Regions from separate parts of the Bacillus sp. D48C genome, predicted to be linked through region 2. Evidence: predicted binding sites of a transcription regulator. Region 2 holds the regulator's gene; each other region holds the start of a gene.
What was found. Region 2 encodes NrdR, which represses ribonucleotide reductase genes. Its sites were predicted from a motif close to AACACNATATATNGTGTT; they were not measured.
Positions count from the first base shown of each region.

Region 1: ACLBXA_RS21450 (anaerobic ribonucleoside triphosphate reductase) is a predicted target of NrdR. The motif match lies at 2,456-2,473, and genes of this name have one in related genera.
Region 3: nrdI (class Ib ribonucleoside-diphosphate reductase assembly flavoprotein NrdI) is a predicted target of NrdR. The motif match lies at 1,997-2,014, and genes of this name have one in related genera.

Region 1 covers NZ_JBKFAQ010000010.1:25,820-30,374, forward strand. Annotated here, with positions in the region: gene nrdG (anaerobic ribonucleoside-triphosphate reductase activating protein) at 100-549, opposite strand; gene ACLBXA_RS21450 (anaerobic ribonucleoside triphosphate reductase) at 546-2,411, opposite strand; gene ACLBXA_RS21455 (YwiC-like family protein) at 2,954-3,679, shown strand; gene ACLBXA_RS21460 (class I SAM-dependent methyltransferase) at 3,776-4,483, shown strand.
Region 2 covers NZ_JBKFAQ010000001.1:289,772-294,326, reverse strand. Annotated here, with positions in the region: gene dnaI (primosomal protein DnaI) at 1-340, opposite strand, end outside; gene ACLBXA_RS01630 (replication initiation and membrane attachment family protein) at 374-1,783, opposite strand; gene nrdR (transcriptional regulator NrdR) at 1,936-2,397, opposite strand; gene speD (adenosylmethionine decarboxylase) at 2,681-3,064, opposite strand; gene ACLBXA_RS01615 (glyceraldehyde-3-phosphate dehydrogenase) at 3,452-4,480, opposite strand.
Region 3 covers NZ_JBKFAQ010000005.1:167,967-172,521, reverse strand. Annotated here, with positions in the region: gene nrdE (class 1b ribonucleoside-diphosphate reductase subunit alpha) at 1-1,602, opposite strand, end outside; gene nrdI (class Ib ribonucleoside-diphosphate reductase assembly flavoprotein NrdI) at 1,589-1,948, opposite strand; gene ACLBXA_RS15000 (hypothetical protein) at 2,426-2,743, opposite strand; gene ACLBXA_RS14995 (hypothetical protein) at 2,843-3,037, opposite strand; gene ACLBXA_RS14990 (GNAT family N-acetyltransferase) at 3,371-3,949, shown strand; gene ACLBXA_RS14985 (phosphoglycerate mutase) at 3,985-4,555, opposite strand, start outside.

The DNA of each region.
Region 1 (4,555 bases), on a different contig from region 2:
TTTTATTGTATATTTCCAGTACTTATGAGCAGATACTTTCCGCTCATAAATACTGGGTTAGTGATGACTAATAATTGAAAAAAAGCAAGGGAATTATACTTATTTTAGGCGTATAATACGTTGATTTGAGCTTCCGCGAAATGGAAGAGTCAAATCTCTTTTTTTGATTTCAAATCTTCCATCAACTAAAACATCTCCATAATGTAACAGCTCAATCATATCTTTGTTTTGTGAGTTTTGTATCTCTTCTAGTGTATAGCCAGTGTAAATCCAAAGATTTTTGTTTAAACTTTTTACAGCCTTTGCAACTTCTTTGACCTCGATAGCTTGAAAAAATGGGTCGCCACCTGAAAATGTTACATCAGTTAGAGGATTTGTGGAAATTTCTTTTATAATTTCTTTCACACTCATCTCGGTACCATTATAAAGATTCCATGATTTGGGGTTATGGCAACCTAAACAATGATGCGGACAACCGGCAAAAAACACAACTGTCCGTAATCCTTCACCATCTACTACACTATCATGAATAATATTCATTACCTTCATTTATGTTTCACACGATCTGCTTCTTCACTACGCTTTGCATTGTTCCATTTTGACATGTCCCCTACAAGATATCCAGTAATACGGCGAATTCTTTCAATATGATGATCTTCTATATTTCCACAGCTAGGGCACTCATTTTCAATCACTCCATTATAGTCACAACATTTACAACGATCCACTGGGTGATTAATTGAACCATATCCTACTTCATACTGTGCCATTGCTTGAACAATCTGTTTTAAAGCCATTTGATTATGCGCTGCCGCCCCATCTAGTTCAATATACGTAATATGACCACCGTTACAAAGAGCATGAAACGGTCCTTCTAAACGTATTTTATTAATTGCTTGAATAGGATAATAAACTGGAATATGAAATGAATTTGTATAGTAATCATGATCGGTTACACCTGTAATAGTTCCAAACTCAGCACAATCCTTTTTGATAAACTTCCCTGATAGTCCCTCGGCAGGAGTTGCAATTAAAGTGAAATTCAAGCAATGTTCTTCTGTTGCTTGGTCCATCTTATTTCTCATAAAGGTAACAATTTCTTTTCCAAGTTGCCATGAATCTTTATCTTCCCCATGGTGTTTTCCTGTTAAGGCAACCAAGCATTCCGCAAGTCCAATAAAACCAAGGCTCAATGTTCCTTGCTTTAAAATCTCAGTAACTGAGTCTTCCGGTTGTAGTTTTTCTCCATTGCGCCAAATCCCTTGTGAATATAGGAATTGAAAATCTCTTGCCTTTTTTGTGCATTGATATGAATATCTTTCTAGCAATTGACGAATGCCAAGTTTGATATAATGATTTAACGATTCGAAAAATCCCTCTTTTGAATCATTTATTAAAGCCAATTTTACTAGATTAATAGAGGTAAATGATAGATTTCCCCTGCCAATTGCTGTCTCCTCACCATGAATATTAGACATCACACGAGTACGACAACCCATATAACATACTTCACTTTCTGGGTGCCCATTATAATACGCTGCATTAAATGGCGCATCTAAAAATGAAAAGTTAGGGAACAATCGCTTTGCTGTTGTTTCTAATGCAAGTTCAAATAAATCATAATTTGGATCTTTTTCTTCAAAATTCACACCTTTTTTTAACTTGAAAATTTGAATGGGGAAAATAGGAGTTTCACTTTTTCCTAATCCCGCTTGTGTTGCCTGTAGTAATTGTTTAATTAATAGCCTTCCTTCCTTTGATGTATCTGTTCCATAATTAATTGAAATAAACGGAACTTGTCCACCACCACGGCTATGCATACTATTGGAATTATGAATAAATGCTTCACATGCTTGATATGTATCGTTTTCTGTTTCTTTCCATGCAAACACTTCAATTTGTTCCTTTGTTAGCGGATAGTCTTTTAACTTTTTCTTATTTTTTTCAAATGTTTTCCTAACATATGGTGCTAAATCTATATCAAACATGGCAAGAGATTGCCCACCATGCTGCATATTTTGATTAGCTTGAAGAATAATAGACGAGAGTGCTAATGCACTTTTAATATCTTGTGGTTGTCTCATATGGCCATGTCCAGTGTGGAACCCTTTTTTCAGCAATTGTGCTAAAGGAATTTGTGAACAAGTGGTTGTTCCTGTTGCATAAAAATCTAAATCGTGTGGGTATAAAATATTTTGATTAATAGCTTGTTTTACTTGTTTAGAAAGCAAATGTTCCCTTACATAAAGTTTTACGCTCTCTGATGCAAATGTTCCCATCATTCCCATTGGAGATCGACCATCAACATTTGCATTTTCTTGCATTAAGTCTTGATCGTTACTGTTTATAATTTTATCAAAAGTTGTCCATAAAGTATTTTTTTGCTGTTTTACATTGTCTGAGTTGTTCATAAAATTCACTCCCGCTCAATATATAGTATCTAACATCGATAAATAATACTATATACAGTGCATTTCTGCAATGGTACTAATAAATGAAGTATGTAATCTTTTCTGTTTAGAAGAGACTAAATCTAGAAGTTTATCGTATTACCTTGCTCATAAAAAATAAAAAGATATAGAATGATTCAATTATTTATAGATAAAAATTCTTTTGTTTTAGGTTCAAAGAGTGAGGATATGAATAGAGAGTAAAAACACACTGAACAATGTTTTATTTTATAAAATAAAAGGTATAAAAATAAAATGCAGTGATTTCACTCACAGTATTTTTTTAAAACATGGTTTATCTTATAAGAGAAGAGTGAGTATGAGAAATTCATTATATTTTACTATTTGGGATGGGTATTCCCTAAATTGGTGGAGTATGATTACCAGTGGGGGGATTCTCTCACTGGTAAAGTTTTTTATCTATAAATTTAATGATATACATGCTAATTCTTATCATTCTTACGTAACATTTTGATAAAAAATTAAATGTGAGGTGTGGAAGAATGAAGTTAATTATTCCAAAGCAGCATGGAGCCTGGGGAATGCTGCTTATTCCATTTGTTTTAGGTATTTTAACTGGTAAATGGACATGGTATTATATACCTCTTTTGTTAGCGTGGTTTTTTGTGTATTTAGCTACATATCCCTTATTAATGTATGTAAAACAGCCGCGAAAGAAGTATTATTTATATTATTTTTTTCTTTACTTTGGTGAGGCTTGTATATGTACAGCTATTGCTCTTAGTTATGAATGGCGTATAGTTTACTTTTCTATTATTATGCTCCCGTTTTTTTGTATAAACATTTATTTTTCTAGCAAAAAAAATGAACGAGCCTTATTAAATGATGTATGTGCAATTCTTTTGTTTTGTATAGGGGGCATTATAAGTTATTACTTCACAATGAAAACAGTCGATAAAAATATATTGATAATAGCGACTATAACATTTTTATATTTTATAGGAAGTACGTTTTATGTAAAAACAATGATACGTGAAAAAAAGAATCCAACGTATCGCATTCTATCATGGTGGTACCATTTATTACTTGTGATTGTTACGCTTATTTTATCACCAACGATTACCATTATTTTTATCCCAAGTTTGATACGGTCTATAGTACTGTATGGAAGGAATATTTCAATCTTAAAGGTGGGGATTTTAGAGAGTATAAATGCTATTTACGTTTTTATTACAACAATAATAGTATTTAAATATTTTATCTCGTAAAGACTAATAATGATTTATATTGCTTATATTATATTTATATATAATATTGTATTAATGTTTTCTTCAATACTGTATGTAGAAAGGAGTGTATAAATAATGACTTTTTACCAAAAATTAATGCCGTATTATGATGAAATTTTTCCGGAAAATGAAAAACAAGTGAATTTTATTGCTTCTTATTTACAAGAGGGGGACTCCGTAATTGATGTAGGTGCGGCAACAGGGAATGTGGCTAATGCATTAGTTGAAAAAGGAATGATTGTAACTGCGATGGAACCAGAGAAGAAAATGGCTGATAAAATTTCTGAGAAGGCTATAACCCATAGGGGAAGACTTTTTGTAAATACACTTAGAATGCAGCAAATAGACGATGTACCTGGGATATTTGATGGTATTTATTGTATTGGAAATACGTTGGTTCATTTAGACAATGTACAGGAAATTACTGATTTTATTCAAAGCTCTTTTAAAAAACTTAAGAAAAATGGAAAGTTCATAGTTCAAATTGTAAACTATGAAAAAGTATTAAATCAAAAAAAATTCATATTTCCAGTAATTAAGAAAGAACATTTCTCATTCAAACGAGATTATGCAATAGAGAGAACAAAGGTGCTATTTACTGTAACATTAAATACATGTGGTGAAGAATTCTCAAATAGTATAGAGTTATATCCAATTACAAAAAAACAATTACTTCCCATATTAATAGATTGTGGATTTGAGTCAGTAGAAACTTACGCTAATTTTGATAAAAAAATATATTCACTTGATGGTCCGGCATTAGTAATTGTAGCAACAAAATAAATTTTAAAAACACCTGAGTAGAAAGCTGTTACTCAGGTGTTTTTTTATTAATTTTTTTAAAATGTGATTCTA
Region 2 (4,555 bases):
CATATTTCTTTCTCTCGTCATGTGCTACTTTTCTAACGCAGCGATCATATTGAATATCAATCATTTTCCCTTGAATAACAAGCTTTGGCTCGTACCCTTGCAGCATATTTTTACATGAACCTAAATCCGGACAATCCACGCAACCTACACTTTGTCCAATATATTCATATAGCTTCACAAGACTGCGCTCAATCATAGAAGTCGTTACTTCACCTTTATGTTCGTCTATAAATTCTTTCACACGCGGATGCGCCATTACTTCTGCCTTTAATACTTCATATCTATTTTTAAATTTTTCATTTCCCATTAATTTTGCAAATGAATTTTGAATATGCTCCATTTTCTCACCTCAAAGAGCGTTCATTCTCTTCTATTAATCACGCTTATATTTTTTTAACACTTCTTCTAATCGTTTTCGTTCATCTTCTAACGTACTTGCATCTTTTTCTACACTTACATCTTTCTTCGCCGTTTCTTTCTCTTGTTCCTTCGGCTCTTCTTCCTTAAGCCAATCTGGTACCATTTCTTTCCGTACCGTTTTCTTCGCCGTACGGCCTTTTTTCTTCGTCTCAGCCCACTCTTGATATTGACGGTTCTCTTCTTTCGCTAACGCCATCGCGTCCGCTACTGTACCAACCTTTTTACGTGCCCAATGCCCAGCAATCTTCTCGACATACGTTTTCGCAAGTTTCATATCTGAGCGTAGCATAACGTAATAAATAAGTACATTCACAACTCCTGGTGTCAATTTTTGATTAATCATGACATCTTCAACGATTTGCAAGTCCGCTTTCGTTGCCTCTGCACCACCAGAAATCTCTTTCAATAATTGTTTTGGCGAGATTTCCTCTAGCTGCTTTATTAGCATCTCCTCTTGCGATGAAGGCTCTTTCTCTTTCATCGTACGTGCAGCATGAGGCTGTACTCTTTCACTTAATACCGGTAATGCTTGACCATTTTCAAATTGATACCAATCGCGAGCTCCTTTTCTAAGCCTTTCCATATCAATTGTTTGCATCTCTGTCACCGCACCAAGAACGATATTTTGCATCGATAACACATCTACACCATACACGTAAGCAAGTGTTATAACGCAGTCTCTTACTTGACCTGTAATCGACTTTTTAGGAACAAGAGCGGACAATCCATCTACAAATAAAGAGAAATCAAAGAAATCATTCCAAACTTTCGGAGCGTCTCCCTTCTCGTTACTTGGCATAGTTGTCGTTTTTGGGATACGAAGATCTTCTTGCGCATGCTCAAGCTGTCCTGGATTAAACGAACCAAACACATCATTGAAAGAGCGCGTAACATTTTCATAAGAAGCAAAATCAAATTCTTCTTCTAAGAAATATTGCTTTACTTGATTATATTTTGTCCGACTCAATCGATTGTATAAAAAGATACTTAAAACAATATCATCAAAAAACTGCTTTGGAGATAAAGGTGGTTGCAACTCATATATGAACATTCGAATATCTTTTTCTTTCTTAATATATACCTTCAAAAGCCCAATTGCCTCTAACTTTACTCGTTCCTCATATATTTCAGGAAGTTGCATTTGCATAGTCACCATAAGGGAATGATGTGTATTCTCTTTTCCAAATACACGATCTTGCTCTAGCTCCCCCCATAGTGTCATGTATAAGCTAAAAGCTCTACTACCTATTAACGGCTGATACAACATCGTTAATACTTTTCGGTCGTAATTATGCAGTAGCCCTTTCGCACTTACTTTATAACGATCAATCGGCAATAGCTCCATCCATGACTGTTTTTCCATTATTGCTTTTCCTTTCTCTCATCCAATCTATCCTCTACTTCATTCGTTCTATCTTCATTATATAAATTCTTAGTGAAAAAGAGCTATTAGCTTACGCTTCTAGCTCTCTTATCCTATTACTTACGGTATGTAAAGAGAATAAAATACAACTTCTACTCTCTTTCTTTTTGCAGTATATCTTTTAATTCTTCAATAAATACATTTAAATCTTTAAATTGACGATATACAGAAGCAAAGCGTACGTAAGCAACATCATCAATATCGCGAAGTTCTTCCATAACAATTTCACCAATCATATCACTTTTCACTTCTGATATACCTAAATTACGCAGTTCACGTTCCACGCTTTGTGTTACTTCTTCTAATTGTCTTAAAGATACTGGTCTTTTTTCACACGCTTTAATTAAACCACGTAAAATCTTTTCTTTATTAAACTCTTCTCGTGTGCCTTCTTTTTTTACAACGATAAGAGGTGACTCTTCTACCCTTTCAAAGGTCGTAAAGCGACTTAAGCAACTTTCACACTCTCTCCTTCTTCGAATAGAGCGCCCCTCGTCTACCGGACGCGAATCTAACACTCTTGTACCATTATGAGAACAGGATGGACAACGCAATTCATTCACTCCTTTACACTATACTCTTTATTTTTCTCTACTCACTTCACCTAAAATATATATACAATATTATATAACTCATTCTAACTCTCTTACCACTTTAAGTTTCAGCGCATCACTTTATCATCTCATCCTTAAAAATAAGATGGTATATAGGGCACTACCTCATTTGCAAGAGTACAATTTATTCAACTAACCAGTACGTTATATTACCTCTTTTTTATAAACTAAAAAAGAGGTGCATTATACACCTCTTTACATTTTAAATCAATTATGTTCTTTTTTAAAGAGCTTTTGTTTCTCTCTGCTTAATTTCGAAGCTACCAGTGCCTCGAGGAAGCTCGATGCTCTCACGCGTTTTCGCGTTTAAACCTTCTGCAATATATTCTGCAGCAACATTTGGATCAATACGATCCCCACAAGTATAAACATCAATACTCGCGTAACCGTGCTCCGGAAAGCTATGAATTGTTAAATGTGATTCCGAGATAATTACTACTCCACTTACACCTTGTGGTGCAAATTTATGGAAAGCAACCTCACGCACTTCAGCACCAGCTCTTAGTGCTGCATCCACAAATAATTGTTCAATATACGGCATGTCATTAAGCTTGTCGAAATCGCAATCCCAAAGTTCAGCGATCACGTGACGACCCATCGTATCCATAGTATCCATTCTACAGTTCCCCCTTGTAAATTTATTCTAACTGTTCGAATTGAAAACTAATTTGCAATTTGGCTTGCTCCACTACCACGGGGGAAAGTTAGTCCAGAGAGGTCCTAACCCTTTAAGTAGTGACTACGTACCTCAGCTCTTAAGTTTACGAGTGTTAGTATACTTTGTTTATTTTCATTTTGCAACAACAGTTTTTTCGATTTTCTGTCATATTTTCCTCTTTACTTTTCCCTAAAAAAAATAAACGATTCACAAATGCAGTAATCACAACGTTTCGTGGTATGTCCACTTTTTAAAATATACTCATATAATTTTTTTCCTTTTCAGAAAAAAATAAAAAAAGAGGGCAAATATTGCCTTGCCCTCCCCCTTATTCACTTAAATGTGTTGCACATTTTCTTGTTTCGCTAACTCTTCAACAACTAACGTTACAAGATCTACAACACGACGAGAGTAGCCCCACTCGTTATCATACCAAGCAAGTACTTTCACTTTACGATCACCCATTACCATTGTAGATAAACCATCAATGATAGCTGAGTGTGTATTTGTATTAAAGTCGATAGATACTAAAGGCTCTTCGCTGAATTCTACAATACCTTTTAACGCACCGTTTGCAACCGTTTTGAAAGCTTCATTAATAGCTTCAACTGTCACATCACGTTTTACGTCTACTACTAAGTCAACAAGAGACACGTTTGGCGTTGGTACACGAAGTGCCATACCATGAAGTTTTCCGTTCAAGTGCGGAAGAACTTTTGCTAGCGCTTTCGCGGCACCTGTCGTTGTCGGAATGATTGATTGTCCGCAAGCACGCGCTCTTCTTAAATCTTTATGTGGGTTATCAATATTTTTTTGGTCATTTGTATAAGCGTGAACAGTCGTCATTAAACCGTTTTCAATTCCGAACTGCTCATCTAACACCTTTACAACAGGCGCTAAACAGTTTGTTGTACAAGATGCATTTGAAATAACAGTATGTTTTGTAATATCTAATTGGTCTTCATTCACACCAACTACAATTGTTACATCTTCATTTTTACCAGGCGCTGTTAAAATAACCTTTTTCGCTCCAGCTTCAACGTGAAGAATTGCTTTTTCTTTTGAATTAAATTTACCAGTTGCTTCAATTACAACTTCAACACCTAAATCTGTCCAAGGCAATTCCTTTGGATCGCGGTTGTTTAAAAGGCGAATCATTTTTCCATCAACTAATAAGTGATCTTCAAATGCTTCTACTGTTCCGTCAAACTTACCATGAACTGTATCATATTTAATTAAGTGTGCTAACGTTTCAGATGGATAGCTTGCATTGATTGCTACAATTTCGAATGCGCTTTCTTTTATTGCTTGACGAAATACCATTCTCCCAATACGTCCAAATCCATTAATTGCCACACGAGTCATAATATGTTATCCCCCTTGAATGCGTTATACTATTTATCTCCAATCCCAATAATAGTATAACACAAAAAGGAGATA
Region 3 (4,555 bases), on a different contig from region 2:
AGTTACTGGGCTGTAATCTGTCGTTTCATACTTTTCGAAGTATGTGCCATTCGCATAATCAGATTTATCGAAGTCTTTAAATGTCTCGCCTTTTTCTGTAGCGATTTCCATACTTTTCTCAATAGAATAGTAATTTAACATCATAAAGAATGTACGAGCGAATTCTTTCGCTTCTGCACTTTCATAAGCGATTTTATTTTTTGCTAAATATCCGTGTAAGTTCATTGCTCCAAGTCCAACTGAATGAAGCTCGTCATTTGCTTTTTTCACAGTTGGTGCATTCGGAATAATCGTCATATCAGAAACAGCTGTTAAAGCTTCCATTCCCGCATGAACTGCTTCACGAATTTCTTTATTTTCCATTACGTTTACGATATTTAACGATCCTAAGTTACAGTTAATATCACGACGGATAATGTCATCTGTACCGTAATCATTTATTTCTGAAGTTTCTTGAAGCTGGAAGATTTCTGTACATAAGTTCGACATCTTCACAGTTCCAATATCCTTCAATGGATGTTGATTATTTGCATTTGATTTAAACATTAAGTATGGGTAACCAGACTCAAGCTGAATCATAGCGATTTTAATAAGCATATCACGTGCACTAATATCTAGTGGCTTCTTCTTCACTTTCGGATTGCTCATTAATTCATCGTACATTTCATCAATGTCAATATCATCTAAATGCTTGCCATATTCTTTATAAACCGTATAAGGCGCGAAAACATGGAAAGGTTCGTTTTTCTCAGCAAGCTCAAAGAACTTACTTGGAACGATAATTCCGATTGATAGAGACTGAATACGGCTCTTCTCATCGGCATTTATTTTTTTTGTATCAAGGAATTCAATAATATCCCAATGGAAAATGTTTAAATATACTGCGCCGGCACCTTTTCGTTGGCCAAGCTGATTCGCATATGAAAACGAATCTTCAAGCAATTTCATAACAGGCACTACACCACTTGCAGCGTTGTCGATACCTTTAATTTGCTCACCACGTGCGCGTAGCTTAGATAAGTTTAAGGCTACTCCCCCGCCGATTTTCGATAATTGCATCGCAGTATTAATGTTAAAGCCAATTGAATTTAAGCTATCGTCCATCTCTAACAAGAAACAAGACACCATTTCTCCTCTTCTGCTTCTTCCCGCATTTAAAAAGGTTGGTGTCGCTGGTTGGTAGTTTTGTTTTACAATCATGCTTGCGAATTGTTTTGCCTTCGAAACATCACCGCGTCCTAAGTATAATGACACAATTGCTACACGATCTTCATAGCTTTCTAAGTATTGTTTTTGATCATTCGTTTTTAACGCATAATCTTTGTAGAACTTAGATGCTGCCATATAAGATTGGAACTCGAAGTTTTCACCATAAGCGATGTTATATACTCCCTCTACTTCCTCCAAGCTATACTCGTCCAGAACGTTGTAATAGTAATCATGTTCTTTCATATACTCCATTCGCTCTGCCACGCTATTAAAAGGAACGGTATTCTCTCTAGCTTCTTCCATAAAGACTTCTAATGCCTCTTTATCTTTATGAAGCTGATAAAAACCGTCCTGCATTTGCGTGATTTCATTATTCAGTTCAATGTGTCGCAATCTCCCGCACCCTTTCCTTAAAATATTCTACATCGTTATTTGTTCCAGATAACTCAAATTTTGATACAATAGGCACTTCATATTTAGTAGAAATCTTGTCAGCACTTGCACCGAACATGTCTCCCCAGTTACGATTGCCGCTTGCAGATACGCCTTTTAATTTTTCATTATTGCGCTCTAAAAAGTCTAAAACACGTTCTGGTACATTGCCAAAACCTGTTGTATACGTAATAAGAATAAAGTCTTCATCTATTACTAGATCTTCATCAATTTGAACGGCCGGCATATTTAATTTGTGAATGAAACGCTTCACGTTTCCTGTCATAGAATCATATGCAACTAACATTTCCGACCCTCCCTCTCAAATCTATATTCTCTATATGTTGTTCTTGATTTCTCTATATATTGTATTACGTTTCAAAATAAGACACAAGATATATGTATAAATTCTTTCTTTTTTTAACTTTTACTTTTCGACATGATAGCCGTTTTTTTTCAATACAATGACTATGAAACAACATTCTAAAACTCATGTCAATAAAGTGCTTTTCAAAAAAGTTGTCAACGAATTTAATCTTATTTTAAAAAAAGTTAACAATATATTTTGTCATAAAACGGTAGATGCTGAAGAAATATATTTCTCCAGCATCACGCAAAAAAGAACAGATATGAAACTATAATCTGCTCTAAAAAACGATTACATTTATCAAATTTACCTTATTAAATATATTATACATATACTTTCGTTTTTCGTTACATACTAAAAGATAACTATTATAGAAAAAGATTATTATTATGGAACTTCAATTTATTTATGAAAAGTTTATTCAGAGTGCTCAATACGCAAAATATCTTTTACAAATATGTGATGTGGATTTTCATCTTTATCAAGCATTGTACATACAGGAGCCTCTTCATCAAAGTATACAATCATTCCTTCTACGTACTGATATGTATGTTGAACTTGTACAGTTACTTTAATTTCTATCGCTTCTTCATATGCTCTTTTTATTTTCTGAAGCATTTTTGCTGAACATTTTCGTTTCTCTGGATACATAACCATTCCCATAAATCTATTGCCGGCTCTATCTTTCCACATATAATCCCAATGTGGTAAAATGCCTTGTTTAAAATCGCCCATAATTCCCCTCTCCTTTATCTTTTATTTATCCCGCATTAAACGTTCGATTGGTGTCGGCTACTAATCAGTGAGGGATGCCCTGCTGATTAAAATTCCCCTTTATGAACGTGGCGTTTCTGAATATGTATAAATCACTTGCCCGCCTCGTTGTGCGTTACCAATGAAATGCTTAAAGTCTTCTCTATTTACAACAACTTCTCTGAACGTATAAAATACATCTTTCGTAACAACATACTCCGTTATTTCACCATTTTTCAGCTGATCTAAAATTGTATTTGCTAATTCTTTATCCATGTATTTCACCTCTCTGCAATATTTTATTTTATCGTATATTCTATAGGTCAACAACTGTAAAATTATCCCGCTATTTGCAGGCGGTCCGATTGGTGTTGGCTACTAATCAGTCGTGGAATGAACAAAAGTCTTACTGATTAACGTTTCATTTTATCTCGTTGTTATGCCATGATTTTATTTTCGTTATTTCGCAAACAATATCGTTTTACTATATGTCCACTAAATATCATATACTAACATAGCTACTTCTCTATATCAAACATTTCGGCATTCAATTATGCAAAGTTCCATACCACTATGCTACAATATATAAATAGAACTAGGAGGGATACTATGATTCGGAAAGCAAAAAAGACAGATGCACTGGCAATAGCTCCTTTATTGTATAATGCTCTGCATGAAATTGCTGAAAAAATCACAGGTAGCACAGTTAAAGCAGAAGTATTACTAGGACTTGAGACATGGTTCTCAAAAGAAAATAACCGTCTGAGCTACGAAAACTGTTTTGTCTATGAACAAGACGAGAGTGCAGTTGGAATTATTGTCGCTTATCACGGTAGTGAAGCAACACAGCTTGACGCACCAATTGTACATCACTTAAGAGAATTACATAAAGATGAATCAATTACGTTAGAAAAAGAAGCTGAGCTTGATGAGTATTACATTGATACATTATCAGTTTCAAGTGCACACGGCGGAAAAGGTATAGGTTCTAAATTAATTGAAGCTGCCGAAATCTATGCAACTGAAAAAGGGCATGAAAAAATCGCTTTACTTGTTAATTTAGAAAACACACGCGCCTATTCACTATACGAAAAGTTAGGTTATAAAAAAGATGAAATTGTTATGCTAGTAGGCGAACCTTATGCTCATCTCGTAAAAACATTAAACGTCAAAATTTCTATACCTTAAAAAGAAAGCACACGATTTATATAAATCGTGTGCTTTTATGTTAAATTCGTATTTAATATATTTCCATCCATCGCCTCGTGAAACGTATATGTTGTACATCCCCATGGCTTTCTATGCAAAATAGGAGAACCAGACCATCCCATTGCCCTCAGCTCCGTTCCAATCATCGAATTAAAATACTTATGACCTACAAGAGCAATACTTCCATGTACGAGAGCATAACGATGTAACAGGTAAGCCGCTTGCCTTGCCCTCTCTCTTACTTCCTTATAAGACTCAACATCTTTATGGTAGCCAAGTATCCATAATGTTCGTCCAATGAACATCCATACCTTAATTGTGCATTTCAACCACTTCGGAGCAAAAAAGCATGAAGGAACTTCAGCTTCTCTAAAAAGAGAATTTTGCATAAAAGATAAAGAATCTGTCAATTCAGCTGCTGATTGTACAGCACGCCTTTGATCACTTGTTAAGACAAATTTCGCTGCTTCAATTGCCTCTATTGTTTCTATCGGCATTTTAGCTTTTTGTATCATTGATTCGGAATCATACTGTTTCATCCATTCGTGAAATGAATTAATTGTCATCGGTTCTCTTATACGACCT